3 regions of the Methylocella tundrae genome follow, and region 3 is predicted to be linked to each of the others. Evidence: predicted binding sites of a transcription regulator. Region 3 holds the regulator's gene; each other region holds the start of a gene.
What was found. The regulator PhoB, encoded in region 3, activates phosphate uptake and scavenging genes when phosphate is short. The targets are predictions, from matches to a motif close to TGTCATNNANCTGTCAT.

Region 1 (9,566 bases), 1.0 Mb from region 3:
AGCTCTTCTTTTTGATCCTGAAGGAGATTGAGCACCGGCTCGATGCTCAGCGACTGCCCGTCGACATCGAAGCGCAGCGCCGTGATGGTCTCGTCGAACAGCCGGTTCCACGCGCCATAGGCGGTGACGGATTTTTCGTGGAACAATTGTTCGAGCTTGTCTTCGAGCTGATAGGGCTTGCCTTTGCGGATGTCCTCGATCCACGGCCGGTAATGCGCCAGCGGTCCCTCGGATAGAGCCTTGTCCAGCGCGCCTTCGTCGAGCCGGTTCAATTCGAGTTCGAAAAATAAAAGATGCGAGGAGGCGGCGGTCATTCTCTCCTGTGTGTCGCCATAGAATTTGGAGCGGACGGGGTCCGAGGTGTCGCCGGCATAGACGAGACCGGCATAGGACATGATGCGGCCGAGCAATTCTTCCAGCGCCTCATAGCGCTTCACCGCTTCCGCGAGCGCGACGCCGCTCTGATCCTTGGCGAGATCCTCGATCTTTCCGCGATAGGCCTCGCTGAAGGCTTTGCACTCGGCCTCGGCAGAGTTGAGATCGGCGGTGAAGGCGGGGGCGTCGGGAGCGGCGTAAAGATCGGCGAGATTCCATTCCGGCAAGGCGCCAAGGTCAACTGGCTCGCCGCTTTGGCGCGCGGCTTCCGCCGCGGCGCGGACGCTATCGATGGACCGGAAAAAGCGTATGGGGGACATGGGCGGACCTGATCTTTAACGAGGCGGCGGCTTTGCGCGCGGGAAGGATGGCCGCTGTCTTCATATCGGAGCGGACGCGGCAAGATCAACCGTGAGGCGCTCCCGTCCGGCGGCTCGCCAGCGCGGCCTTTGTAATATGCCCGACACAGAGCCAAGCCTAAGTGTCTCGCCCGATCTTGCAGAGCGCCGCAACCGGCGCCGCCGCGATTGCATTTCACAGGATAAATCCGGAGACGCCATGAAAACCCAGCTTAAGTCCCCCGTTCACGCAGCGCCTGGCGTATGGATGCGCCGCGGCGCGGCGGCGATCGCGCTGCTCGCCTTCAGCGCAGGCGGCGCATTTGCTCAATCCGTCGCCTTTGAAGGCGCGACCTTCGTCAACAAGGGACTCGTCGGCGCCGCCCGCGTCCCGTCGAACGCCCTCGACGAATATAATGAGACGCTCGGGGGCTTTGGCTCCGGCATGGCGCTCGACCTTTCGAGCTGGCAAAAGGACAGGGACGGCGGCTATAGCGGCGTGCTTTACATGCTGCCCGATCGCGGCTGGAACACCCAGGGAACGATCGATTTCCGCGGCCGGCTGCATCGGTTCGAGATCAAGCTCAATCCGTTCTACGGCGCCAGCACCGCCAGCCAGAATCAGCTGTCGCTGCGCTATCGCTCCTCGGTCCTGTTCAATGGCGGCGAGACGACCGGCCTCGACCCCGCCGCGGCGAAGCCCGCGACCCGGCGCTTCCCGGACCTGCCGATCGGCTCCGACGGGCACATCAGCGTCGACGATGAAGCCGTGGTTCACCCCGGTGACGGCACCGTCTGGGTCAGCGACGAATATGGCCCCTATGTCTATCACTATACGCTGGGCGGCAAGCTGCTCAACGTCATCCGGCCGCCGGAGGCCTTCATCCCGAAACGCAAGGACGCCTCGGGCAATCTCGTCGAGAGCTTTTCGGCCGACAGCCCGCCCATCGGCGTGACCTACAATCCCGATCCCGGCAAGCCCGTCGCCGGACGGCAGGACAATCAGGGCTTTGAGGGGCTGGCCATGAGCCCCGATCGCAAAAAGCTCTTCGTTCTGCTGCAAAGCGCGCTGACGCAGGATCTCGATCCGGCCAATGTCAAGACGACGCGTCACAATACGCGGTTGCTCGCCTATGATCTGCGGGACGAGAAGCCAAGGCTCGTTGGCGAATATGTCGTGCAGCTGCCGCTCTATCAGGATCAGACGACGACCAAGACGAAGCTTCTCACCGCCGCGCAAAGCGAGCTTCTGGCTTTGAACGATCATCAGTTCCTCGTCCTCGCCCGCGATAGCAGCGCCGGATTCACAGCTGCTTCGCCCGCCTCCGTCTATCGCAGCGTCGACCTCATCGACATCTCAAAGGCGACCAATATCGCCGGCGGCGTCTATGACCAGACAGGCGGATCGGTCGCGCCGCTCGGCGTGCTGAACAGCGCCATCACGCCGGCCGCCTATCAGAAGTTCCTCGACATCAACGACAATGCGCAGCTGAACAAATTCAACCTGCACAATGGCCTGCCGAACAATGCGAACGACCTTTACGAGAAATGGGAAAGTCTCGCCCTCGCGCCGGTCGGCGATCGCAAGGCCCCGAATGATTATTTCCTCTTCGTCGGCAGCGACAATGACTTCATCACGCAGCAGGGCCGCATGGTTGGTCAGCCCTATGCGGATGCGACGGGCGCCAATGTCGATACGCTCGTCCTCGTCTACCGCGTGACCTTGCCGACCTATGTGCAGCCGGAGCTGCGGGGCGGGCGCGAAGGCGGCCATGACGACGACCGCTTCACGCATTTTGGCGGCGGGGGCCGTTAGTCGCAGGCGCGCGCGCCGCGCCGCCGCCGGAGCATATTCCGATCAGATCGGTTCGATCTGATCGACAACGATATGCTCAGGTTTTTGAATCTGGAGCGATTTCTGATCGATCGATTGACTCCACTCGATCGGAACGCGCTCTGGAACCGATGGAAGGCGCAGGGCTTGAAACCGGATGATTGATCGGCCGGCCCCGCGCCTTCGCAGCGATGTTTGCGTAAGTCTTTTTTCGCTTCGTTAACATCGCGTTTACCCTGATCGGCCAGCATGGGCTGCGACGGGGCGTATCGCCTCACTCTTTGATTTGTGGACCGGCTTCTCCCGGCGCTTCTCCCCGAGGCGCCGGGGCCAGCCCGCGCGCGAGGCCTCATGTCCCCGAGAATTCTGATCGTCGACGACGATCCCGTTCAACGCCAGCTCCTTGAGGTTCTGGTTCATCGTTTCGGCTATGGCGCCGAGACGGCGCCGGGCGGCGAGGCGGCGCTCAAACGAATGGCGGCGGCGAACGAACCGCCGATCGACCTTCTGATTCTCGATCTTGTCATGCCGGACCTCGACGGCATGGGCGTTCTCGGGCGCCTGCGCGACAAGAATGCGTTGGTTCCGGTCGTCGTGCAGACGACGAACGGGTCGATCGAAGCGGTCATTTCAGCGATGCGCGCCGGCGCCGTCGATTTCGTCGTGAAGCCGGTCGGCCCCGAGCGTCTCCAGGTCGCGATCAAGAACGCCTTGCGCCTCGGCGCGCTCGAAGACGAAGTCCGCCGCCTCGGCGACAAGGCGCGCGGGGCCTTATCGTTCAGGGACATCGCTGGCGGGAGCGCCGAAATGGAGCGCGTCGTGCGGCTCGGCGAGCGGGCCGCCAAATCGACCCTTCCCGTGCTGCTCGAAGGCGAAACCGGGGTCGGCAAGGAATTGGTCGCGCGGGCGATTCATGGCGCTTCCGACCGGCGCGGACGCCCGTTCGTGATGGCGAAATGCGGCGCGCTTCCCGGCGATTTCATCGAGCCATTTTTGTTTGGGCACGAAAAGGGCGCCTTCGCGGGAGCGCAGGAGAAGCAGCCCGGCAAATTCGTCGAAGCGCATGGCGGCGCGCTGTTTCTCGACGATATCGGCGAACTGCCGCTGAGCGCGCAGGGCGGCCTTTTGCGTGCGCTGCGCGATGGCGAGGTCGATCCCGTCGGGTCAAAGCGCCCGGTCAAGGTCGATGTCCGCGTCATTTCGGCGACGAAGCAAGATCTGATCGAACTCGTCAAGGCGGGCCGTTTCCGCGAGGATCTTTATTATCGGTTGAACGTGCATCCGATCGGCGTTCCCACGCTGCGCCAGCGCCGCGACGACATCGGCGATCTCGCGCGCCGCCTTTGCGCCCGTTTTTCGGCGGAAGAGGGTAAACGGCTGCGCGGGCTCAGCGCGGAGACGCTGAATTTGCTGGCCGCCTATGATTGGCCGGGCAATATCCGGCAATTGGAGAACGCTGTCTTTCGCGCCGTGGTCCTTGCCGACGGCGATGAATTGACCGTCGCGGAATTTCCCCAGATCGCGGCGCAGGTTCAAGGCTTCGACGTGCGCATTCCCCCACTTCCGGAACTGGCGCCTCTTCCGGCGCGGCGCGAGCCCGAATTGGCGCACACCGGAATGCGCGACCAAAATGTTCTGGCGTTGCTCGATGAGGGCGGCGAGATGCGCCGGCTCGATCAGCTCGAGGCCGAGGCCATCCGTTTTGCGCTCGCCCATTACCGCGGCCGCATGACGACCATGGCGCGCAAGCTCGGCATCGGGCGCTCGACGCTCTACCGCAAGATGAAGGAATATGGCTTTGCGCTGACCGCGGAGGAGCCGGGCTCGACGGATGGCGACGCCGCGGCCGAGCCGCGCGATGAAGACGCCGCATGAGCGGGGGTGCGCCGCCGTACGGGAGAGCGTCACCGTATTTTGTAGAGACCTTTCTTGGCGATTGAGATGAAATACGTCAAACATCGCCCACATCCAGGGGAGAGGGCGATCGCCCGGCGCGCCGCTTCCTGCGCGCGGCAGATAATCTGATGAGGTCGTTTGCGACGATGCGCCGGCAAATCGGGACAGCCAGTTTGACAAGCGCATCGGCCTTGGCGCTGATGATCGCTCTTGTGGCTGCGCCAGCGCGCGCGGCGAATGCTGACGCCGCTGGCGGCGTGGCGGCGCCCGTCAATCTGCATGTCCAGGGCCAAAGCTCAGGCGAAGCCCTCTCACAGCCGAGCCGGCGGCGTGTGAAACCCGCTTTTTTGGCCAGGTCCGCCGCATGGCGCATCGCCAAAAAGCCCGCGCCCGAGGCCTTCGCCGCCCTGGCGCAAGTCAAGAGGCTGCCGCTGCCGGCCGTCGACTCGCCGCAGCCACCCGCCGCGCCGGAGTACGATGACCAGCCGGCGCCCGTCATCCCGGCCCTTCCCGAAAGCATGAACCCGGCGCAGGCCGCCCCGACTGAGGGGCTCGGCGACGCGCAAGGCGCGCCAGACGCGACGAAAATGACGGGTCCGCCGCCCGCGGCCGATGCCGCGCCCGTCGCCGCGGACACGCCGGCGCCGGGCGGGCCGGTCGCAGCGCCGCCGCTGGCGCCGCTCAATGCGGCGGTGAAGGCGGCTCTCGAAGCGCAGCTGAAACTTGATCGCGACCATTTCCCCGGCGCGTCGCGCCGCAGGGAGCATGAAGCCGTGGCGGCGTTTTACGCGGCGCGCGATTTCGCGCCGCTCTGGTCGCACGCGGGCGCAGCCGACGCCGAAGTGGCTTCGACGCTGCAGCGGCTCGACCGTGCAAGCGAGGACGCTTTGACGATCAAGAGCCTGCCGGTCCGTTACACGGCCAGCGGCTCCGACGAAGAAGTCGCCAACGCCGACATCGCCTTGAGCGAAGCCGTCGTCGCCTATGGCCGGCAGGCCAGCGGCTCGCGCGTCGATCCCCATGCGATTTCGCCGCTCATCGGGGCGCGGCCGGAGCTCGCCGACCCTTCGCTTATTCTGGCGATTGTTTCCTCCTCCGGCGCCGATGCTGGCGCCGCGCTCAAAAATTTCAATCCGCCACAAAAGGGCTATGCGGCGCTGCGCGCCAAACTGGCGGAACTGCGCGGTCAGCGCGCGCCCGTCGCGCGGCGCGCCATCATTCCGGCCGGGCCGACCCTCAAGGTCGGGATGCGCGATCCACGCGTGCCGCTGATCCGCGCAAGGCTCAGCCTTGACGGCGAGATGGAAGAGCCCGACGAAGAGCTCGTCTATGACACGAGGGTGGCGAGCGCCGTCGCGGATTTTCAGAAGGCCAATGGCCTGCCGGGCTCCGGCCGGTTGACCGCGCGCACCATCGCGCTGCTTTCAGGCGGCGAGCCGGCGCAGCTCGAGGCGGAGATCATCGCCAACATGGAGCGCTGGCGGTGGATGCCGCGCGACATGGGCGACAGCCGGATCGAGGTCAATATTCCTGATTTCGAGGTCACCGTCATCGAAAATGGCGAGGTGGTGTCGCGCAATCGCGTCGTCGTTGGCAAAGAAGCGACGCCGACGCCTGTCTTTTCCAACAAGATGCAGTTTCTGATCGTCAATCCCTATTGGAACGTGCCGCAGTCCATCATCAAAAAGGAGATGATGCCGAAGCTGGCGGCAAACCCCGGCTATCTGCATAGCCTTGGCTACGAGACCATCTGGAAGGGCGGCAGACTGACGGTGCGCCAGCCGCCGGGCGAGCGCAACGCGCTCGGGCGCATCAAATTCATGTTCCCGAATGATTACGCCGTCTATTTGCACGATACGCCTTCGCGGGCGCTCTTCGACACCGCCAAGCGGGCCTACAGCCATGGCTGCGTGCGGGTCGACGATCCGTTCCGCTTCGCCGAGGCGGTGCTCGGCAAGGGCTGGAGCGAGGATCACGTGAAAAAGCTCATCGGCGGCAAGGAGCGCTACGTCAATCTGGCGAAGCCGCTGCCGATTCACATCGAATATTTCACCGCCGAGGTCGACGAGTTCGGCCGGCTGCAATTGCGCGACGACGTTTATGGCTATTCGCATAAGGTCAAGGCGGCGCTGGGCCTTGAGGGATAGTTTTCGAGGCGCGACGCCGATGCGTCCCGCCAGAGGCTCCGTTGGACAAGTGAATGCGGAAGCGCGACACTCTTCGCGGCGGATGCGGCGGGAGAACGCAAATGCGTGAAGATGCGATGGCGGCGAACATCGTGGCGCCCAGAACGCCCGGCGGTCCATGAGCTCCGGGATGGCGGCCGTTCCCGTCATCGACGTCGGCGACGGCGGCCCCGCGCGTCACGCGGCCCTGTCGCCAGCCCGCGCGCGCGCTCTGCGCGATGATTGCCTTGGCTCATTCCCCCGCACGGCGGCGGCGTTAGCGCCCGCACTGGACGGAGCCGCGCGCCGCTGGATGACGCGATCACGCTCGCCCTATGTGGCGGAGATCGCGAAAATCGCGGCGACGCTGGGCTTTTCCGGCGTCTGGTTGCTCAACGGCTCGTATCAATGGGGCTGCACCGCGCTGGCGCGCGAAGAGCATGGAGCGCCCTGGCTCGCACGCACGCTCGATTGGCCTTTCCCCGGACTTGGGCGCTATGCGGATGTGGTCCGCTCCGAGGGGCCCACGGGGGAGTATTTCAACGTCACCTGGGCTGGCTATGCGGGCGTGCTGACGGCGATGGCGCCGCGCCGGTTCGCCGCCTGTATCAACCAGGCGCCCATGTGGCGCCGCACCCGGCATCCGTGGCTGCGCCCCTATGATATGGCGGCAAACGCTGTTCATACCTGGATCAATATCCGCTACATGCCGCCGGATCAGTTGCTGCGCCGGGCGTTCGAGGCGTGTGAAACATATGGGGCGGCGAGGCAGGTGCTGGAAAAAACGCCGGTGGCGCGGCCCGTCATTTACATGCTCATCGGCTGCGCCGAAGGCGAGCGCTGCGTGATCGAGCGAACCGAGACCGGCTTTACGACGCGCGAGGATGAGACGAGCGCGGCCAATGATTGGGCGCCGCCGCATCCGATGTGGGAGGCGCGCATCGCGGCCTCGCATTTTCTGACGTCCACCTTCGCGCAGGCCGCCGAGCGATGCGGCGCCCGCCGCGCCGCGCTCGCTGCCTGGAACGGGCTTTTGTCCGACGCTGGCCTCGATTGGGTGAAGCCGCCTGTGCTCAATCCCTACACAAGGCTCGCCGTGACGATGAGCCCTGCGCGCGGCGCCCTGCGCGTCGCGGGCTATGAGGCGATCGGCGGCGGCTTGCCGGAGCAGGTCACCCAATTGTGCGAGATTTAAGCGCGGCGGCGGGCAACTTCTCGGCGTTATGTTCCAAGCTTTTGACTCTGGAGCGATTTCTGATCGACCGAATGACCCCATTCGATCGGAAAGCGCTCTTTAAGCCTTTGTTTTACCGCATGATGTGGGCCCGAAAAGTCTGCAACTTTTCGGCGTCATGCTCTAGCGGAGCGCTGCGAGGCCGATGAGGCCCCCGGCGAGGATGAACAGCGATGGGTTGACGCGCTTGACGAAGGCGACGCCAAGGAAAACTCCCGCCGCGAGCGCGACCGTCGCCGCGCCGTCGATCGCCGTGCGCCCGATGGATATGACGCCGGCGGTCATCAGCCCGACGACGAGCGGCGCCATGCCGTCCTGAAGCGAGCGGCGCCATGGCGAACCCTCGAAATGATCCCAGATTCGCGACCCCGCAAAGGAAATGAGGCCCGCCGGCAAAAAGAAGCCGAGAAAAGCGAGGAACGCCCCGAAAAATCCGGTGACGTGATAGCCAATCACCATGACCATCAGCATGTTTGGGCCGGGCGCCATCTGGCCGAGGCCGTAGATGTCGCGGAACTGGTCGTCGGTCAGCCAGTGATGGCCATGCACCACCAGCGCCTTCATCTCCGGCAGCACCGCCGAGCCGCCGCCGACCGCCAGCACCGATAGAAGCGAGAAGACGGCAAAGACGCTGAGATTGGGACTTCCCATTGCGCTGTTACTCCGGCGCCGTTTTGCTGTCGTCGGCGCGGCGCGGCCGGTAGATGACGACGGCGAGCGGTCCGACGGTCAAAATGACGATCACAAGAGAAATATGGAACGCGCTCACCATGACCACGGTGAGGATGATGATGGCGAGGTCGATGGGGCGCCCGAGTTGCTTGCGTCCGATCTGCAGCGTCACCGCCGCGAGCATGCCGACGGCGGCGGCGCCGACGCCGATCAGGGCGGCGTTGACATAGGGGTTGCCCGCGTTCGACGCGTAGAGCACGCCGAGCGTCATCACCAGCGCCGCGCCTGGCAGCGTCATGCCGAGGAAGGCGAGAAGGGCGCCGGCGGGGCCGCGAAGCCGGTCGCCGACGATGATGCTCATATTGGTCGCGTTGAGGCCCGGCAGCGCCTGCGCGATCTCGAGCGCCGAAAGGAAGCGCTCCTCGTCGAGCCAGCCGCGCTGCGTCACCAGCGCCGCGCGCAGATAGGCGACGACTCCGCCGCCGAAACTCGTCGCGCCGATGATGAGGAAAGCGAAAAAGATCTCGTGCAGCGGCGCCGGAACCGTTGGGTTCGAGCGGTCGGCCAGCGTCTTTTTCATTCGTGGCCGCCCGGATCTTTCCGGCCGAGACCGTAGACCACGGCGGTCTTGGTCGTCCCGAGCGCCACCCAATCCGGCGCGTGCGTCTGGACGTCCTTGAAAAAATCCTCCGAGCGCGCCTTGGGCTTGGCGTGGAGGATGTCGTAATTGTCGAACTTTACCTGAAAGGCGAATTCTCCGATGAGCGACGTCTCGGTGGCGCGGTTGCGCCATATCGAGATGGTGGCTTTGGCGGTCATCTCATGGCCGAAATCGAAAGCGCCGACATTGACCTGAACCTCCTGCACCGGCAGGTTGTTGACGAGACTGACCCTGGCGTCGCCGGGCGAGCCCGCGAGCTTGCCTATGCAGGGAAACACCCCGGCGATGTGCTTCAGCCCCTGATCGAGTTCGAGCGCGGGCGTCATCAGCACGCAATTATGCGAATAGAGGCTGCGCATGCCGCCGATCTGATCCTTCAGCGGCAGGATCT
Region 2 (9,566 bases), 280 kb from region 3:
ATGCGCCGCGCCTCATCGCGCGGCGTCGCAGCGTCGAATCCGAAGGCGCTGTCCGATTTCACCGCGGCGAGCGCCCCTTTTTGCGCCTCAACGCCCTCACGCCGACGACCGCTCCGCCGCCTCGAGCAGAATCCGAGTCAATCGGGTGGCGAATTCCGGCGCATTGGCCGGCTTTTCGCCTTCCATCAGGCGGGCCTCGTCGAAGATCAGCCAAGTGATGTCCTCAATCTTCTGCCTGTCGGGCGAGCCGACAAGGGACGCCAGCGCCTGGATCAGAGGATGTTTAGGATTGATCTCAAGAATCGGCTTCGTCGCTGCGCCGAGCTGACCATGTTCGGCGAGCAGTTGTTCGAGCCGCCGGTCAGGGCCGCGGTCCGGCGCGATGAGGCAGGCCGGGCTCTGCGCCAGCCTGTCGGACGCGCGCACCTCGGCCACCGAGTCTTCAAGGGTCTGTTTCATCAGCGCGAAAAGAGCCGCGAGGCCGGCTGGCGGCTGCGCCTCGGGGGCTTCGCCGGCCGCAGCGTCGAGCAGCGGGATCGAGGCGATGTCGGCTGCGCCCTGCGTTACGGATTTGAAAGGCTTGCCCTCATATCCGACGGCGGTCGAGACCCAGAAGGCGTCGATCGGATCTGGCAGGAGCAAAACCTCGACGCCGCGAGCGGCAAATCCTTCGAGCTGGGGGCTCGCCGCGAGCCGTTTCAGATCATCGCCAAGGAGATAATAGATCGCCGTCTGATTTTCCTTGAGGCCGGCGATATAGTCCTTCAGCGTGCGCCCGCCCTCGGGGTGGGACGAACTCGCAAACCGCGCCAGCGCGAACAAAGCGTCGCGCTTTTCGGGCTCCTCATAAAGTCCCTCTTTCAATACGACGCCAAAATGCTTCCAGACGTCGTCGAATTTGGCGGAATCATTTTCGGCAAGCTTTGTGAGTTCGTGCAGAATCTTGTTGGCGACGCCCTTCTTGATCGCGCCAAAGACCGGGCTTTCCTGGATCATCTCACGCGAGACGTTCAGCGGAAGATCGGCGGAATCGACGACAAGCCGCACGAAGCGCAGCCATCTTGGCAGAACGTCGGCGTCGTCGGTGATCAGAACATGGCGGACATAAAGCCTGGCGCGGCCATGACGCTCTGGATTGAAGAGATCAAACGGGCGCGAGGACGGCACGAAGGCGAGAACCGTGTATTCGTGACGCCCTTCCGCGCGCCAATGGACGGTCAGGGCCGGGGCGTCGAACTGGCCGGCGAGCGTATGATAGAAATCAGCGTATTCCTCCGGCGTGATAGCGCTCTTGGGCTTCGTCCAGAGCGCCTGGCCATCGCTAAGCCGGCGCGGCTCGGCGTCTGGCGATTCGACGAGTTCGATCGGCGCCGCGAGCGCGCTTGAATGTTCACGCACGATCCCTTCGATCTTGTGCGCGTCGAGATAGTCTTTTGAGGCCTCGGTCAGATGAAGCACGACGCGCGTCCCATGCTCCGGCGCATGGTCGAGGTCGAGCGGCGTAATGGTAAAAGACCCCTTGCCGTCGGAACTCCAGACGAAAGCCTCGTCCGATCCGGCGCGCCGGGAGAAGACCTCGACACGATCGGCGACCATGAAGGCCGAATAGAAGCCGATGCCGAATTGGCCGATAAGGTCCACATGGGCCCCGCCTTTGCTCTCCAGCTCGGTCTCTCGCACGTCCTCGGCTTCTTGCGGGGACAGTTCGCCGCTTTCGGGCCTCGCGCCAAGCCGGTCGAGAAAGGCGCGGGTGCCGGAGCGCGCGATCGTGCCGAGCGAATCGGCGAGGTCCTCGCGCGTCATGCCAACGCCATTGTCCTCGATGGCGAGGGTTCCGGCATCCTTGTCGACGCCAATCGTGATGTTGAAGGGCTGCTTCGCGAGGGCAGGATCGGCAAGCGCCTCGTAACGCAATTTCTCACAGGCGTCGGCGGCGTTGGACAGCAATTCGCGCAGAAAAATATCGCGGTCCGAATAGATCGAATGCACCATGAGATGGAGCAGCCTGGCGACATCGGCCTGAAAAGGCTGTGCCTGAAAGGATTGGGATTGACCAGCAGCTTCTGACATGACGAGCGACTCTTTCCTCAAAATCAATTTCCGTCCGGAGCAGAATGCGCCAAATCGCATTTTGCTCTCTAAGCCTTTGCTCTGACGCATGATACGGGTCCGAAAAGTCGGCAACTTTTCGGCATCACGTCGAATGGAGGCGCGTAAATAAGCCACGCCCGCTCCTTGGCGGCGCGCGCGGCCCCGCAAGGCGCTGATATTGCCTTTGCGCAGCTTCGATGCAAGTGCCGCGAGCGTGGAAAACGGCTGCGCCGGATCTGTCGCACAAGCGTCAAGATAGGCCTTGCCCTGCCCTAATCAGCGCGCGATGATGCCGCCCGTTCCTGGCCGTGAGCAGCAAAACGCATGAATGATCCGGAGCCTGCCGAGGATAGCCGCCTTCCGATCATGACCGACGGCAGGGTGCAGGCGTTCGCCTCCCGCGCTGCTCCCGTCTCGCCGCGCCTCGTTGCAGGCGCGCCCCCGGTTCATGGCTCAGAGACGGTGTCGTTCGACCGGTTCGAACTGCGCGAGATCTTAAATCTTTACGGCCGCAAGGTCGCCGAGGGCGAGTGGCGCGATTACGCCGTCGATTTCACGCCGCAAAAGGCCGTGTTCTCGATCTACCGCCGCGCTTCGGAATGCGCCCTGTTCAGGATCGAGAAAACCCCGAAACTGGCTAAGAAGCAGGGCGCCTATAGCGTCGTCGCGACGACGGGCCTTGTGCTGAAGCGTGGCCATGATCTGCGCCGCGTGATAGCCATTCTCGACAAGAGACTGAAGCTCGTCTCGGGGTAGACTACTTGAATGCATCGCCCACCCCCGACGCCGCCCCGCCGGATGGTCAAGCCGCGCCAGCCGCCCGTATCCGGCGCCCGCGTCTTGCGGCCCTGTGCCTTGCCCTGTCGGTCCTTGGGGTGGGCTATGCCGTCCTGATTTCGGATTTCTACCACCTCACTGAACCCACGGAATCCGTCTTTCGGGAACGGCAAGCGGACGCGAGGCCGCCGCTCGACATTTACCTTGAGGTGCTCGCCGTAGAGCCGGCGCGACAGGCGATCGAGGTGCGGCTCGACTTTGCGACCCAAAGCAACTCCGGCGCCCCGCGCTTTCCCGGCTTGCCTGGAACGGACATTCTGGTCGAAGTGAACGACGGCGGCGACGTCCAGGAGATCGCACTGCAGGCCGGACAGCCGGCGATTTCGAAGACGCTTTCGCTCAGCGTGGACGGCCCATTCGAGAATTATCCGCTCGACCGTTACGACGGGACGTTGCGGATCCGGGCGATCGAGGGCAAGGACGCCGCCGGCGGAATCAGCGTCCCCCTGCGCCTTAGGACATGGGAGAATATCGCCAGCTGGGAGGTCGCAATGTCCCCTCGCTACGCCGCAGCTGGCGACAAGGGGCTGTCGCTCCATGTGCGGGCGCAGCGCCCTTCCGCGCAGATCCTTTTCGCGTTCGTCGTCTTCGCCGGAATGATCCTCCTCGCCGCCAGCGCGTTGACGATCGGAGGCCTCGTCTTCCTCGGCGCGCGCAAGATCGAAGCGGCCTTGACCGGCGCCCTCGGAGCGATGATCTTCGCCGTGCCGATGCTGCGCAACGTGTTGCCGGGCGCCCCGCCCCTCGGCGTTCGCGCCGACGCCTTCGTCTTTCTCTGGGTTCAGATCGGGGTCATCCTCGGCCTCGCGCTCTTCGTGGCGGCCTGGGCGCGACGCGGTCCGCCGCCATAAGGCGAAGGCCAAATCAAAAAAAAAGGCCCCGCCTGCGCGGAGCCTTCCTTAACCGTGCCCGAGCGGGGCTTAATTGTTCCTGCTGCCGCTGAGGTAGAGGAGCGACTGGAAGATATTGATGAAATCCAGATAAAGCATCAAAGCCCCATTCACGGATTTCTTGGTCGCGACCTCATGGCCGTCGCTCTCGTAATACATTTCCTTGATCGCCTGCGTATCCCAGGCGGTGAGGCCCGAGAAGATGAGGACCGAGAGGATCGACAGGCCGAACTGGAAAGCCGAGCTCTGGACAAAGAGGTTAACGACGCTCGCAATGACGAGACCGATCAGTCCCATGACGAGGAACGCCCCCATCGCGGAGAGGTCACGCTTCGTTGTGTAGCCGTAGAGGCTGAGGCCGCCGAACGCCGCGGAGGTGATGAAGAAAGCCCTGGCGACGGAATTGCCGGTGTAAATCAGCAAAATCGACGACAGCGAGAGGCCCATCGCCGCCGCGAAGGCGAAGAACAGGGCGCGCGCGGACGAAGCCGACATCTGGTTGATGCGGAACGAAAAGAACAGCACGAAGGCAAGCGGCGCCAACATCAGCACATAACGCAGCGGACTGCCATAGATGGCCGCGCCGAACGCCGTCAGATTGATGCTGCCCATCCTTGCGGCGGCCTGCGACGCGTCGCCGGTCGTGGCGAGCATGTTCACGCCGAGCGCCACCAAACCGGTCAAGGCGAGGCCCACCACCATATTATTGTAAACACCGAGCATAAAGGTGCGCAGGCCCTGGTCGATTTCGGCGCGACCTGCCCGTGCGACGCCCTGACCCCAGCGGGCGCTTGCGTTGCGGTCGAAGTCGGACATGAGTTCCTCTGGAAGTTATGGAGGCTTCACCGCCCCCGGCCGCCGCCGTTTCTGACACGCCAGCGTATGATCCAATATGGCCCAGAGGCCAACCCCATTCAAGGGCGCGCAACATGAACTATACTTAAGGTTGCCAAAGTCAAAGATCGCGCAGATAGGGCCCCGGCTTGCGCCCGAGGATGCGAAAGGTTCCGATCAACCCAAGCAGGATGGTGAGGATCAGCGCGGCGGCGGCGCTGCCGAGCGCCTCGCGCCAGAAGAATATAAAGTCGAGATCCATGATCTTCCGCAACACGCCATAGGCGGCGGCTGCGCCGGCCGCGACGCCAAAAAGGGCCGTGGCGAAGCCGATGAGGCCATATTCATAGAGGAACGCGGCAAGAAGCCGCCCGCGTGTGGCGCCGAGGGTTTTTAGAACCACGGCGTCATGCACGCGCGCCTGCTGGCCCGCCGCGACGGCGCCGCCGAGCACCAGGATCGATGCGAGCAGCGCGACGCTCGAAGCGCCCCTGACGGCGGCGGCAAGCTCCGCCAAGATGGCGCTCGCAGCCTCGAGCGCATCCTTGACCCTTATGCTCGTCACAGCGGGAAAGGCGGCGGCGCTCTCGCGCAAAAGGCTCATTTCGCGGGCCTGATCGGCGCCGGCCGGAAAAGTCAGCGTCGCGAGATCGGTATAAGGCGCGCCAGCGAATGTGTTCGGCGAAAAAATCAGCACGAAATTGATGCCGAAGCTGCGCCAGTTCACCTTTCGGATATTGGCGACAGCGCCGACAATCGTGCGGCCGAGAACATTGACGGCGATTTCGTCGCCGATCTCGAGCCCCAGACCGTCCGCGATTTCGCTTTCCAGCGAAATCAGCGGCGGGCCGCCGTAATCCTTCGGCCACCATTGCCCTTTGACGAGCGTCGACCCGGCGGGGAGACTATCCGCGAATGTGACGCCCCGATCGCCCCGCAGCGCCCAGGCCGCGCTCTCCTTCGGCCGTGCGAGATCGGTCGACAGGCCGTTCAGCTTGACGATGCGTCCGCGCAGCATTGGAACCAGCTCGATTTTGCCATCGGGCGCGCGCTCTTTCAGGAATTGCGTGAAAGCGCCCGCCTCGGCGCCCTGCACGTCGAGAAAAAAGAAGCTTGGCGCCGTTCCCGCATTGCCGGCCTTGAGCTCGCCGCGAAGATTGCCGTCGATCAGCGCGAGCGTGACGAGGAGGGCGAGGCCAAGACCGAGCGACAGCACGACCGAGGCGGTCAGGGCGCCAGGACGATGGATGTTGCCGATCGCAAGGCGCAGCGCGACGTTGCGCACATGCGGCAGCCTCCGCGCGAAAAATATGATGGCGAGAGCGACGAGGCGCAGCAGGACAAAGGCCGCGAGCGTCGCGCCAAGATAGATTAGCGCGAGCTTGCGGTCGCTGGAAAACAGCAGCGCGGCCGCGACAAGGGCGCAGGCGGCGGCGAGCGTCAGCGAAATATAACGCGGTCGCGGCCAGGCCCGCAGCGGCTCGACGCTCTCGCGAAAAATCGCCTGCGCCGGCACGTCATGCACAACGCCGAGCGGACCGATGGAAAAGCTCAGCGCGGTCAAGAAGCCATAGAGCGCCCCCTCGCCGATCGCGCTCGGGTGAATCGAAGGGACAAGCGGAAAAGGAAGCAGCGCGCCAAATCCCCAGACGGCGATGAAAGGCATGGCGGCGCCGATCAAGGCGCCAAACGCGATGCCGAGACAGGCGACCAGCATGACCTCCGTCAGCATCATGGCGAAGGCCGCCGCGCCACTGGCGCCGAGTGATTTCAGCGTCGCGATCGTCTGGCGCTTGCGCTCGACATGGGCGCGGATCGCATTGGCGACGCCGACGCCGCCGATGATCAGGGAGGTCAGCCCGACAAGGGTCAGGAATTGCGTAAAACGGTCGAGGTTGCGCGAAAACTGCGGCGATATGTTTTTTCGCGTGCGCATCTCCCAGCCGGCGTCCGGCAAGTCGGCGCGCGCATGATTGGCGGCGTCATCGACGGCGGCGTCGCCCGCAGGCGCCGACGGCGAGCCAAGCGCCACGCGATAGAGCCAATGGGTGAGCGCGCCCGGCTGCAGCAACCCCGTCGCCCGAAGCCCCGCCTCGCTCATCATGAGGCGCGGGCCGAAGCCGACGCCTCCCGCCAACTGGTCCGGCTCCTTGGTCAGAAGCGCGCGTAACTGATAGCGCGCATCGCCAATTGAAATCAGATCGCCGATCGCAAGGTTAAGCCGCGGCAAAAGGGCCGGATCGACGGCGGCGCCAAAAACACCGTCTCGCTCCGACAGCGCGCCGTCGAGGGATTGCTCCGGCTCGAGGCCGACCTCGCCAGCCAGTGGATAAAGCGCATCGACCGCCTTGATCTCGACCATTGCCGCCTCGCCGTTCTGGCGGCGCGCCATGGCGCGCATCAGAGCGACCGACGACAAGCGTCCGCTCGCGGCCAGAAAGGCGCGCTCGGAGGCCGTCGCTTCACGCTGGGCGAGATCGAATGAGAGATCGCCGCCGAGGATCGCGCGGCCATCGCGCGCAAGACCGTCCTGCAGCGAAAGCGAAACCGATTCGACGCCAACGATCGCGGCTACGCCAAGCGCGATGCAGCCGAGGAAAATGCCGAACCCGCCGAGGCCTCCGCGCAGATCGCGCCATGCGACCCTCAAGACGAAAGGCAAGCGCATCGCCCGTCCCGCCTCCGCCCGCGCGTCTTTCGCGCGGACCGGCGCAGTTCCCAGCTCGTTCATGCAGGCGCCTTCTCGAATGGAGACATCAGCTGAAATGGACGGCGAGCCAGATGGTCGCGCCCGATTTGTCGGTCCATTCCACGCGATGCTTTTGCTTCGCGGGGATGAGCAGCCAATCGCCGGGATGCAAAACCCGTGGATGGGCCTCCCCCTCGAAGCGCAACGCCGCCGATCCGGCGAGCACAAGCACCCATTCGGCGAGATCCTGATCGTACCAAAACCCCGGCGGGCTCGCCTGCCCGGTCGAGACGATGCGCTCGATCTTTAGATTTTTCGCCTCGACCAGAGGCGTGAACCGCTCCGCGCGCGTGTCGAGGGCGGCGATGTCGAAGAGATTGCCAACGCCATCATGCGCCGACGCCGAATCGATCATGCCGCCATCCTGTTGCGATAGGCCATCTCGATCCAGATTATGGCAAACCTCCATATACGCAAAAAATCGCGGCGCTAAAGCGGAACAGCCAATGGCTCCTCTTGCTCGACGCGGCCGGAACTGATCTTGACCGTGCGGTCGCATCTGGCGGCGAGACCGGGATCATGCGTGACGAGAACGAGGGTCGCGCCGCGATCGCGCCTTAGCGCGAACATCAGCTCGATGATGCTCGCCCCTGTGGCGGCGTCGAGATTGCCGGTCGGCTCGTCGGCGACGAGAATTGAGGGGTTCGGCGCAAGGGCTCTTGCGAGCGCTGCTCTTTGCTGTTCGCCGCCCGACAATTGCGCTGGATAATGCCGCAACCTATCTTTCAGTCCAACGGACTGAAGTTCAGCCTCGGCGCGCGAAAAGGCGTCGCCCGCGCCCGCCAGCTCAAGAGGAATTGCGACGTTCTCGAGAGCCGTCATGGTCGGGATGAGGTGAAAGGATTGGAAGACGATGCCGATATTCGCGCCGCGAAAGCGCGCCAGCGCGTCCTCACTGAGGCCGTTGAGGCTAGCGCCAGCGATTTTGACAGTTCCCGAATCCGGCCGCTCAAGACCCGCAAGCACCATCAGAAGGGTCGATTTGCCCGATCCCGATGGTCCGACGAGTCCGACCGTCTCGCCGCGAGCAATTTTAAGTGACAGCCCTTTGAGGATATGAACCCGCGCCGCGCCGCGGCCAAGGCTTAGATGCACGTTTTCGAGTTCAACAGCGGGTTCAAGCATCCATGACATCCAAAACGCCGCCGCAAACAGACCCGCGCCGCCTCAATTCCCCGGCGCAGGCCCCGATCGCCAATGCGCGGGCTGAGCCTGTCCGATATAGGGATCGCCGCGACTTTCTCCAAGGCGTCCTCCAGACTGGCGCCGCGCTGCTGCTGGCGCTTCCGCTTGACGCCGGACGCCGGAGCGCCGCCGCGGAAGAAAACCCTCGAGTGACAAAACTGATTGCATTCGGCGATAGTTTGACGGCCGGCTATCTCCTGCCGGCCAATGCGGCTTTTCCCGCCGTGCTCGAGACCGCGCTCCACAAGGAGGGCTATCGCGTCGCCATCGCCAATGCCGGCGTGTCCGGCGACACCTCATCGGGCGGCCTTGCGCGGCTCGACTGGGCGATCGGCGATGGCGCGGATGGCCTCATCCTCGAACTCGGCGCGAATGACATGCTGCGCGGAACCGACCCCAAGGTGACGAAATCCGCCCTTGAGGCCATTCTCGCGAAACTCAAAGAGAAGGACGTCAAGGTTCTGCTCGCCGGGATGCTGGCGAGCCCGAACCTTGGCAAAGACTATCAAACGCAGTTCGACGCCATCTATCCCGAACTCGCCGCCGAATATGGCGCCCTGTTCTACCCCTTCTTTCTCGATGGCGTCGCCGACCGGCCCGATCTCAAGCTTGCCGACGGGCTTCACCCCAATCCGGACGGCGTTAAAGAAATCGTCCAGAACATCCTGCCGAGCGTCCGGGCGCTTCTCGCCGAGCTTGGGGATAAGCCGGCGCGCGGCTGAGAATTTTTCGCGCCCGCAGCATGAGCCGATTTTCGCCGCGAAGAAAATTTGCTAGATAGAGCCAGTTCGGCGATGGCCGCGCGATTCGGCTTTTCACTCCAGTATTTTAAGGAGGGACCATGCCTCGCCTGTTCACCGGCCTCGAGATTCCTCCAGATCTCGCCATGGACCTCGCCATGATGCGCGGCGGCATCTACGGCGCGCGCTGGATCGACGTCGAAAACTACCACATCACCTTGCGCTTCATCGGCGACATCG
Region 3 (9,566 bases):
TGCGCCGCCCGATCGGCATTGCAATCGAGCTTCTGGCAGGAATCCCGTCGATCATCTACGGCATCTGGGGCCTTTTCGTCTTTGCGCCCTTTCTGCAAAGGCACATTCAGCCGGCGCTGATCGACACATTCGCGAACGTGCCCGTCCTCTCGTCGCTTTTCGCGGGGCCGCCCTATGGCATCGGCATTCTGACAGCCGGCTTCATCCTCGCCATCATGGTGCTTCCCTTCGTCACTTCCATTTCGCGCGATGTGTTTGAAACCGTGCCCGTGGTGCTCAAGGAGGCGGCCTATGGCTGCGGCTGCACGACCTGGGAAGTCATCCGGTCGATCGTTCTTCCCTACACGCGCATCGGCGTCATTGGCGGGGTCATGTTGGGCCTTGGCCGCGCGCTCGGCGAAACGATGGCCGTCACATTCGTCATTGGCAACGCGCATCGCATCTCGGGCTCGCTGCTTGCCCCCGGCACCACGATTTCGGCGAGCATCGCCAATGAGTTCACCGAAGCGGTCGGAGACCTTTACACCTCCGCTTTGATCGCCCTCGGCCTCATCCTCTTCATCATCACGTTCTTCATTCTCGCGATCGCGCGCTACATGCTGATGCGGATTGAACGTCAGGCGGGGACTTGATTCATGTCGCTTTACGGCCGGCGTCGGCGCACCAACAATATCTATCTGGGACTGTGCTATGCCTCGACCGTGTTCGGGCTTGGATGGCTGGTCATTATTCTTCTCGAACTCTTCATTCAGGGCTTTGGCGGTCTGTCCCCGGCTGTCTTCACGCAGATGACGCCGCCGCCGGGATCGGCCGGCGGCCTTCTGAACGCTATCGCGGGCAGCCTCGTCATCACCTTTCTTGGCGTCGCCATCGGCACGCCGCTCGGCCTCCTCGCCGGCACCTATATGGCCGAGTATGGGCGTCATACCAAGCTGACCTTTGTGGTGCGCTTCATCAATGACATTCTGCTCAGCGCGCCGTCCATCGTCATCGGCCTTTTCATATATGAGATCATGGTGGCGCGCGTCGGTCATTTCTCCGCCTACGCCGGAGCCTTTGCACTGGCGGTGATCGTGGTTCCCGTCGTCGTGCGCACGACCGAGGATATGCTGCTGCTCGTGCCCAATCCATTGCGGGAGGCGGCCAGCGCGCTTGGATTGCCGCGCTCCATCGTCATCAGCAAAGTGTCCTATCGCGCGGCGCGCGCCGGCCTCATCACAGGCGTCCTTCTGGCGGTCGCCCGCGTCAGCGGGGAAACGGCGCCATTACTCTTCACCGCCCTCAACAATCAGTTCTTCAGCACCGATCTGAACGCGCCAATGTCGACCCTTCCGGTGGTCATCTTCCAGTTTGCGCTCAGCCCCTACAAGGAGTGGCAGCAGCTCGCCTGGGCCGGCGCTCTCATCATCACCCTTGCTGTGCTCGCCCTTTCCATCATCGCGCGCGTGCTCGGCGCCCAAAGGACCGCGAAATGACTGCGACGAACAACATCGCCAATCTGCCGCAGAAGGTCAGCGTTCGCGACCTCGATTTTTTCTACGGCGAGACTCACGCTTTGAAGAGCGTCAGCCTGCCGCTTTACACCAACAGAGTGACCTCTTTCATTGGACCGTCCGGCTGCGGAAAATCGACGCTGCTTCGCGTGCTGAACCGCATGTATGATCTCTATCCGAAGCAGAGGGCCGAGGGCGAAGTGCTGCTCGATGGCGAGAATATCCTGAAGCCGGATCAGGACCTCAATCTTCTGCGCTCCCGCGTCGGCATGGTGTTTCAAAAGCCGACGCCGTTTCCGATGTCGATCTATGACAACATCGCTTTCGGCATCAAGCTCTATGAGAAAGTCAGCAAATCCGAGCTCGACGGCAGGGTTGAGGCGGCCTTGAAAGGCGCCGCGATCTGGACGGAGGTCAAGGATAAGCTGAAGGCCTCGGGCCTGTCGCTCTCCGGCGGCCAGCAGCAGCGGCTCTGCATCGCCCGCACCGTCGCCATTCATCCAGAAGTGATCCTCCTGGACGAGCCTTGCTCGGCTCTCGATCCAATTTCGACGGCCAAGATCGAGGAGCTGATGGACGAGCTGAAGGAAAACTACACTCTTGCGATCGTCACGCATAATATGCAGCAGGCGGCGCGCTGCTCTGACTACACGGCCTTCATGTATCTTGGCGAGCTTATTGAATTCGGGGTGACATCGCACGTGTTTACCTCGCCCGAGAAAAAGCAGACGCAGAACTATATCACCGGCCGGTTCGGCTGATTGCTCGCCAGGGCTTCGAGGAACACGACATGTCCGATCATATTGTGAGAGCTTACGACGCGGAACTTGAGGGCCTCGGCCAAAAGATCGCGGAAATGGGCGGTATCGCTGAAAAAATGCTGTCCGACGCGATGGACGCCCTCGCCGATTTCGACACGCAGCTTGCGCATGCGACAATCGCCAGCGATCCGCGCCTCGACACGCTGCAACGCGAGATCGAGGAGCAGGCGATCTTAACGATCGCGCGGCGCCAGCCTCTCGCCGTTGACCTGCGCGAGATCATCGCGACCATCAGAATATCGAACGATCTCGAACGCGTTGGCGATCTCGCCAAGAATATCGCCAAACGCGCCATCAAGGTCGCCGCCGACGTGCGTATTCCGCGCGCCATCGTCGGCCTCAAGTCGATGCACGATTCCGCCGCGATCCTGTTGAAGGACGTGCTCGACGCCTATTCGCAGCGCGACGCCGCGCGCGCGCGCGAAGTCTGGACCTATGACGCCGATCTCGACTCTCTTGAAGACTCGGTCTTTCGCGACCTGCTGACCTTCATGATGGAGGATCCGCGCAATATTTCATTCTGCGCGCATCTTTTGTTCTGTTCAAAAAACATCGAGCGCATAGGCGATCACGCCACCAATATCGCCGAGACGGTGGTCTATCTCGTGACCGGCGAAACCATGCCGGCCGATCGTCCGAAGGGCCGCAGTGTTCTTTCCGAATTGCCGACCGCAGCGGGTTGAAATCCATGAGCGAAATTCAGACTTCCGTTGAAACCCGGACCGGCGCGGGACGCGGCCTCTCCGCGACGCCAGCTCCCCGCATTCTCGTTGTCGAGGACGAAGCCGCTTTGAGCCTGCTCCTCGCCTACAACCTCGAGGCGGAGGGTTTTGTCGTCGATCGCGTCGAGCGCGGCGACGAGGCCGAAATCAGGCTGAGTGAAGTCATCCCCGATCTCATCATTCTCGACTGGATGCTGCCAGGCGTCTCCGGCCTCGAGATCTGCCGCCGGCTTCGCGCGCGCGAGGTCACCCGCACGCTTCCGGTCATCATGCTGACGGCGCGCGGCGAGGAAAGCGAGCGCGTGCGCGGCCTTTCGATCGGCGCCGACGACTATGTGGTCAAGCCGTTTTCAGTGCCCGAACTCATGGCGCGCGTTCGCGCTCTGCTGCGGCGGGCGCGGCCGGACCGCGTCGCCGGCGTCCTTTCGGCGGGGGATCTTGAACTCGATCGGCAGAACTGGCGCGTTCATCGCGGCTCGCGCGACGTCCACCTCGGACCGACGGAGTTTCGCCTGCTTGAACATTTGATGGAAAAGCCCGGCCGGGTTTTTTCGCGCGCGCAATTGCTGGATAGCGTCTGGGGCCTTTCGGCGGAAATCGACGAGCGCACGGTCGACGTGCATGTCGGGCGTTTGCGTAAAGCTCTGTCGAACACGGGTGAAAGGGATCCGATCCGCACCGTGCGGGGAGCCGGCTATTCCTTCGATGAGACGTTCAGCAAGGCATAGCCACGATCTGGAACGCGCGCCGGTTTTTCGGTTTTCAGACAAGATCATGCGGCGGTTGCAGCGCGCATGATCGCCAAAAAGAAGCGCCGGGAGCTGGCCAAAAGGCAAGCTGGCGGAACGGGCTCTTTTTCACATTGGACTGCGATCGGCGGAGGATGGGCCTCGCCGCTCCTGCGGGCAAAGCCAGATTATCGGCGTGCAAAAGACCGGCTGCGCCGCGACGGGGCGCGCGGAGCCGCAGGTGGCCTTGCGCTTAAAACCAGCGGAGCGCTGCGCCTTCAGCTTGACTTCTGCGGGCGCTGGCGGCGTCGATCCTGCTGCGGCTGATAGGCGATAGCGGCGTGGCATCCGCAATAGGGGCCTTCGCCCGGCGTCTTGCGCGCGCCGCAAAAGCGAAAGTCCGCCTGTGTCGGATCGCCGATCGGCCACCTGCACATGGACTCGCGCAATTCCAGCATCGTTACCGGCTCAGCGATCGGAACGACGACGTCGCGGTTTGGCGCGGGCGCCGGCGTTGCAAAAGCCACGGGCTGAACGGCCAAGGCCGTATTGCCGCGAATGAAGCTTGTGTTCGGCGAGATCTGGGCCTGCGCGAGATGGCCTGAAACGCCGTGTCCGTGGCCGCCCTGCGTTGGCCCGCCCCGGCTTTGCGCCGGATGCGGCGCCGGCCGGCCGGCGTGCGGGCGCACGGGCGGTTTCGACGCCTGTTGCGTGGCGGGCGGGGCGTCAGCCTTGGTCCGGCCCGAAAGCCCGAGCCGGTACACCTTGCCGATGACGGCGTTGCGGGTCAGTCCATTTGCGAGTTCGCTCGCGATCTTGCTGGCGCTCATGCCTTGGAGCCAGAGCTTTTGCAGCAACTCGATGCGTTCATCGGTCCAGGACATCACGGTCTCCTAGATTTGAGGCGATCTGAAATTCGAAGGTCTGACAATGCATTTGAAGCGAGCGCTCATCGAAAGAATCCGTAACAACAAGTTCGATCTTGGGAGCATTTCCCAATGGCGTCGTCATCGCTGCGACCTGAGACCGGCGCCAGTCGGCCTTACACTGCTCGAACGAAGTTCGAGGCCGCTTGCCCGCCGCACGACATGTCGTAGCTCCTATGCCGAACGCTACACTAGGTGTTGAATCTCACGCAAGCTTCGCGACAGTCCTCAAAACGTTTTCAACAGATGTTCCGCTGGACGCGTAGAAGAACCCGGGATTGGGCGCTGATCCATCGGCGCCGGAGATCGGCGGCGCGTCAGGTTTATTCCTCATCCGAGGCGCGTCGAACTCTGCGTCCCGCCGCGCCGCCAAAAGTGGTGGAGGCGGCTTGCGCCGGGCTGGCCCGGCGGATGCGCGAAGGCTTGCGCCGTGAGCGCCCATTCGATTTGACAGACCGGAGGGAATGCCTAGATTAAAAGGAGCAGTTTTGCCGCCCGCTGGGCGGCATTTGATTTTGAAGGTCGCAATCGAACCTTCGAGCCTGTAACCCGGAGCGAAACCGTGACTTCGTCGCTGCTTCCCACCTATGCCCGCGCTGATCTTGCCTTCGACCATGGAAATGGCGTTTGGCTGACCGCGACGACGGGTGAGCGATATCTCGATTTCGGCGCCGGCATCGCGGTGGCCTCGCTCGGCTATTCGCATCCCCATCTTGTCGAAGCCTTGGTCAAACAGGGCGGCAAGCTTTGGCATACCTCGAACCTCTTTCAGATTCCTGAGGCCGAACGTCTCGCCGCGCGCCTCACCGAGGCGACGTTCGCCGATTATGTGTTCTTCACCAATTCGGGCGCTGAAGCGGTCGAGGGCGCGATCAAGACCGCGCGCAAATATCAGTCGGCCTGCGGCCATCCGGACAAATATCGCATCATCACCTTCAAGGGCGCGTTCCACGGGCGGACCATCGCGACGGTCTCGGCCGGCGGAAACCCAAAGTACATGGAGGGCTTCGGCCCGAAGCTCGAGGGCTTCGACAATGTCGAGTTTGGCGATCTCGAAGCGGCGAAGGCCGCCATCGGTCCGCACACCGGCGCCATATTGGTCGAGCCGATCCAGGGCGAGGCAGGCATTCGCGTCGGCTCGGCCGAGTTTTTACGCGGCCTGCGCGCGTTTTGCGACGAGCACGGCCTCCTTCTCGTCCTCGATGAGGTGCAGACCGGCATCGGCCGGACCGGCAAATTCTTCGCTTGCGAACATTCGGGGATCAAGCCGGACATCATGGCGGTCGCCAAGGGTATCGGCGGCGGATTTCCGCTTGGCGCCTTCCTCGCGACGCGCGAGGCCGCCAAAGGCATGGTCGTCGGCACGCATGGGACGACCTATGGCGGCAATCCGCTCGCAACCAGCGTCGGCAATGCTGTTCTCGACGTCGTTTTGAAGCCAGGCTTCCTTGCTGATGTGGCGTCGCTCGGCGCGACGCTGAAGCGAGGCCTCGTCGGCCTGCAAAATGCGCATCCCGGGGTCATCGCCGAGATTCGCGGCGAGGGTCTGATGCTCGGAATCGCCTTGCGCGTCCCCGTCGCCGATTTCGTCGCCGCCGCGCGGGCCGAAAAGATTGTGGTCATCCCCGCCGGCGACAATGTCGCCCGCGTGCTGCCGCCCTTGATCATTACCGAGGAAGAGATCGCCGAAGGGCTGAGCCGTCTCGACGCCGCGTGCAGGCATTTCGAAAGCAGCCAAGCTGCCGCCCTGAGCGAGGCTGAGGGATGAGCCGCTCCAACCCCGACGACAGGGTCGCGATCCGGCATTTTCTCGATCTTTCGGAAATCCCGGCGTCCGATCTTCGCACTATTCTCGACGTCTCCGCCGCCATCAAATCCACGCGGCGTAAAGGGCGGCGCGCAGCGGAGCAGCCGCTCGCGGGCAAGGTCCTCGCGATGATCTTCGACAAGCCGTCGACGCGCACGCGCGTGTCGTTCGATCTCGCCATGCGCGAACTCGGCGGCGAGACGATCATGCTCACCGGCAAGGAAATGCAGCTCGGCCGCGGCGAGACGATCGCAGATACGGCGCGCGTCCTGTCGCGTTTTGTCGACGCAATCGTCATCCGCATCCTCGAACATGACGACATGATCGAGCTCGCTCGCTACGCCGGCGTGCCGGTGGTGAATGGGCTGACGAAGCGGTCCCATCCCTGTCAGGTCATGGCCGACGTCATGACCTTCGAGGAGCACAAGGGGCCGATCAAAGGCCGCACGATCGCCTGGTCGGGCGACGCCAATAATGTTCTCGCCAGCTGGGTTCACGCCGCCGAGCGCTTCGACTTTTCGCTGAACGTCGCGACGCCGGCGGAGCTGGAGTTGCCGCGTGACCTCATCGACTGGGCGCGTCGTTCCGGCGCGCGCCTCAACGTCACGCGCGATCCCTTCGAGGCGGTCGACGGGGCGGACGCGGTCGTCTCCGATTGCTGGGTGTCGATGGGGGACAAGGACGAGGCGTTCAGGCACAATCTGCTGGCGCCCTATCAGGTCAACGCCAAACTCATGGCCGCCGCCGCGAGCGACGCGATCTTCATGCACTGCCTTCCGGCCCATCGCGGCGAGGAGGTTACGGACGAGGTCATCGACGGGCCGCAATCGGTCGTGTTCGATGAAGCCGAAAACCGGCTGCACGCGCAAAAAGGGATTCTCGCCTGGTGCCTTGAAGATATGATGCTGCTGCAGGACGGGAAGACGCCGGGAGGGGCGAGAGCATGATCGACCGGCCGCAGTCTGCCGGTCCGGCGTCGCGTCCTGTATCGGATTTCGGACTCGACGACTCGGTGCTTCCATTCGCCGTCGAGCAACTCGACGTGCGGGGCCGCGTCGTGCGGCTCGGGGCGAGCGTCGATCAGATTCTAGGCCGGCACGCCTACCCGGCGCCTGTGGCGCGATTGCTCGGCGAGGCGCTGGCCTTGACCATCCTGCTCGGCTCGTCGCTGAAGATCGACGGCCGCTTCCAGCTGCAGACGCGCAGTGACGGCGTCGTCGATATGCTGGTCGTGGATTTTGACGCTCCGGGGCGCCTGCGCGCCTTCGCGCGCTTTGACGCGGCAGGACTTGCCGACGAGGCCAAGGGACAAGATCTTCGACAGGATCTCCTCGGCCGCGGCCATCTCGCTTTCACCGTCGATCAGGGCCATGAAGCGGCGCGTTATCAGGGCATTGTCGCGCTGACCGGGCAGGGCTTGGAGGAGGCCGCGCACCAGTATTTTCGCCAGTCGGAACAAATTCCGACCTATGTCCGGCTCGCCGTCGCGCAGAGCGTGACCGCTCAGGGCGTCAGCTGGCGGGCGGGCGGACTCATGGTGCAGTTTCTGCCGAGCGTCAGCGAGCGGCGCCGGCCGATCGACCTCCATCCGGGCGATGCGCCGGAGGGGACGTCTCTCGAAGCGCCGGCGGAAGACGACGCCTGGACCGAGGCGAAAGCGCTCGTCGCAACCATCGAGGATCACGAACTCGTCGATCCGACCCTGTCCAGCGAGCGGCTGCTCTATCGTTTGTTTCACGAGCCGGGGGTCAAGGTTTTCGACCCGCAAATGGTGCGTGACGCCTGCCGCTGCTCGGATGACGGCGTCAAGGCCATGCTGCGCGGATTTTCCGCGGAAGACCGCGACGAAATGGTCGGCGACGATGGGCTGATCGGCGTCACCTGCGAATTCTGCTCGACCTTTCGCGTCTTCGATCCGAAGGACTTCGACGCGTAGAAAGAGTTCATTTCTGCCGGCGGTCGCCCGTTGAATGTGAGGCCTGCCTTGCAAAGGAAAGGACGCGATCCCGGATTTCGGTTTTGGCGCGCGGCAGTCCCAACAGGCGCGCGACGGCGGCGACGAGATCGGCCTCGCCGGTTTGCGGGGCCTCTGATCGGGCGAGATCGATCGCCGCTTTTATCTCGATCGGCGCGATCATTTCGAGGCTCTGCAGGCGAGCCGGGGCGCTGCTTCTGCACCTGACCGGCGGCGCTTTTTTTTGCCGTTTTGTGAACCAGAATTCTTCCTGCCGGCAGAACTCCGGGGCGTTCGTCGCCAAAGCGTCGAGCGCCTGCGTGATCGCAGCGATGGCGTTGGCGCTTTGCCTGCCGCGGCCGAAGAAGGACGCGACGCGTCTGATGATCTCGTGCTGGTGAATGGGCCCTTCCTGTTCGATCACCGATCGCGTCAGCTCGGCGAGACGGCGGGCGTCAATTTCATCGATCCTCTCCCCGCGCGGAACTTCGCATTTCGCCAGCTCGTAAACGGGGGGCGCATTGGGGGGGCCATCCTGTGGCTGTTCGCGACCGCGGTCATTTGGAGGGGCGGCGACGGCGGGCGCCGGCTTTTGTATTTCGCCGCGCGCCGCTTCGAGCGCCGCTTTCAATTTGCGCAGCTGTTCGTCCCGGCGATAGAACCAGTCGGTGCTCCAGATCCGATGGATCCGCCAGCCGAGCCCTTCGAGCACCTCCTGGCGAAGGCGGTCGCGCTCGCGCGCCCAAAGAGCGGAATGGTAGGTCGCGCCGTCGCATTCAACCGCGAGCATGAAGCGGCCGGGATGTTTGGGATCGCGCACGGCAAGGTCGATCTTGAAACCGGCCGAGCCGATCTGCGTTTCGACACTATAGCCAAGGCTTTCGATCGCCGCCGCGACATTGGCCTCGAAGGGCGAGTCGAAATCGGCGCCGCTTGGCTTCGCCTCTTCGAGCACGCCGGTTTCCGCGAACTGCAGAAAGCGCTTAAGCACGCGCGGGCCAGCGCCTGTCGCGCGCTCGAGATTGATGTCGCCCGAGCCGAAGGATGCGAAAATCTCGCAGCGCACCCGAGCGCGCGTGAAAAGGACATTGAGCCGGCGCTCGCCCCCCTCGCTC

Region 1: the regulator PhoB is predicted to act here: its motif matches at 826-842, upstream of SIN04_RS14875 (esterase-like activity of phytase family protein).
Region 2: the regulator PhoB is predicted to act here: its motif matches at 2,329-2,345, upstream of SIN04_RS18220 (DUF2794 domain-containing protein).

The regions. Positions count from the first base shown of each region.
Region 1 is NZ_CP139089.1:2,721,594-2,731,159, reverse strand. Features, by position in the region: gene SIN04_RS14880 (M3 family oligoendopeptidase) at 1-695, opposite strand, end outside; gene SIN04_RS14875 (esterase-like activity of phytase family protein) at 934-2,529, shown strand; gene SIN04_RS14870 (sigma-54-dependent transcriptional regulator) at 2,899-4,422, shown strand; gene SIN04_RS14865 (L,D-transpeptidase family protein) at 4,644-6,590, shown strand; gene SIN04_RS14860 (hypothetical protein) at 6,760-7,803, shown strand; gene SIN04_RS14855 (chromate transporter) at 7,966-8,493, opposite strand; gene SIN04_RS14850 (chromate transporter) at 8,501-9,094, opposite strand; gene SIN04_RS14845 (hypothetical protein) at 9,091-9,566, opposite strand, start outside.
Region 2 is NZ_CP139089.1:3,457,062-3,466,627, reverse strand. Features, by position in the region: gene prmC (peptide chain release factor N(5)-glutamine methyltransferase) at 1-62, opposite strand, end outside; gene htpG (molecular chaperone HtpG) at 97-2,070, opposite strand; gene SIN04_RS18220 (DUF2794 domain-containing protein) at 2,416-2,847, shown strand; gene SIN04_RS18215 (DUF4436 family protein) at 2,853-3,779, shown strand; gene SIN04_RS18210 (Bax inhibitor-1/YccA family protein) at 3,849-4,634, opposite strand; gene SIN04_RS18205 (ABC transporter permease) at 4,774-7,383, opposite strand; gene SIN04_RS18200 (cupin domain-containing protein) at 7,409-7,756, opposite strand; partial or broken gene SIN04_RS18195 (ABC transporter ATP-binding protein) at 7,831-8,433, opposite strand; gene SIN04_RS18190 (arylesterase) at 8,529-9,308, shown strand; gene thpR (RNA 2',3'-cyclic phosphodiesterase) at 9,428-9,566, shown strand, end outside.
Region 3 is NZ_CP139089.1:3,733,609-3,743,174, forward strand. Features, by position in the region: gene pstC (phosphate ABC transporter permease subunit PstC) at 1-632, shown strand, start outside; gene pstA (phosphate ABC transporter permease PstA) at 636-1,475, shown strand; gene pstB (phosphate ABC transporter ATP-binding protein PstB) at 1,472-2,254, shown strand; gene phoU (phosphate signaling complex protein PhoU) at 2,284-2,997, shown strand; gene phoB (phosphate regulon transcriptional regulator PhoB) at 3,003-3,764, shown strand; gene SIN04_RS19450 (GcrA family cell cycle regulator) at 4,043-4,648, opposite strand; gene SIN04_RS19455 (aspartate aminotransferase family protein) at 5,253-6,458, shown strand; gene argF (ornithine carbamoyltransferase) at 6,455-7,444, shown strand; gene SIN04_RS19465 (Hsp33 family molecular chaperone) at 7,441-8,433, shown strand; gene SIN04_RS19470 (DUF3320 domain-containing protein) at 8,441-9,566, opposite strand, start outside.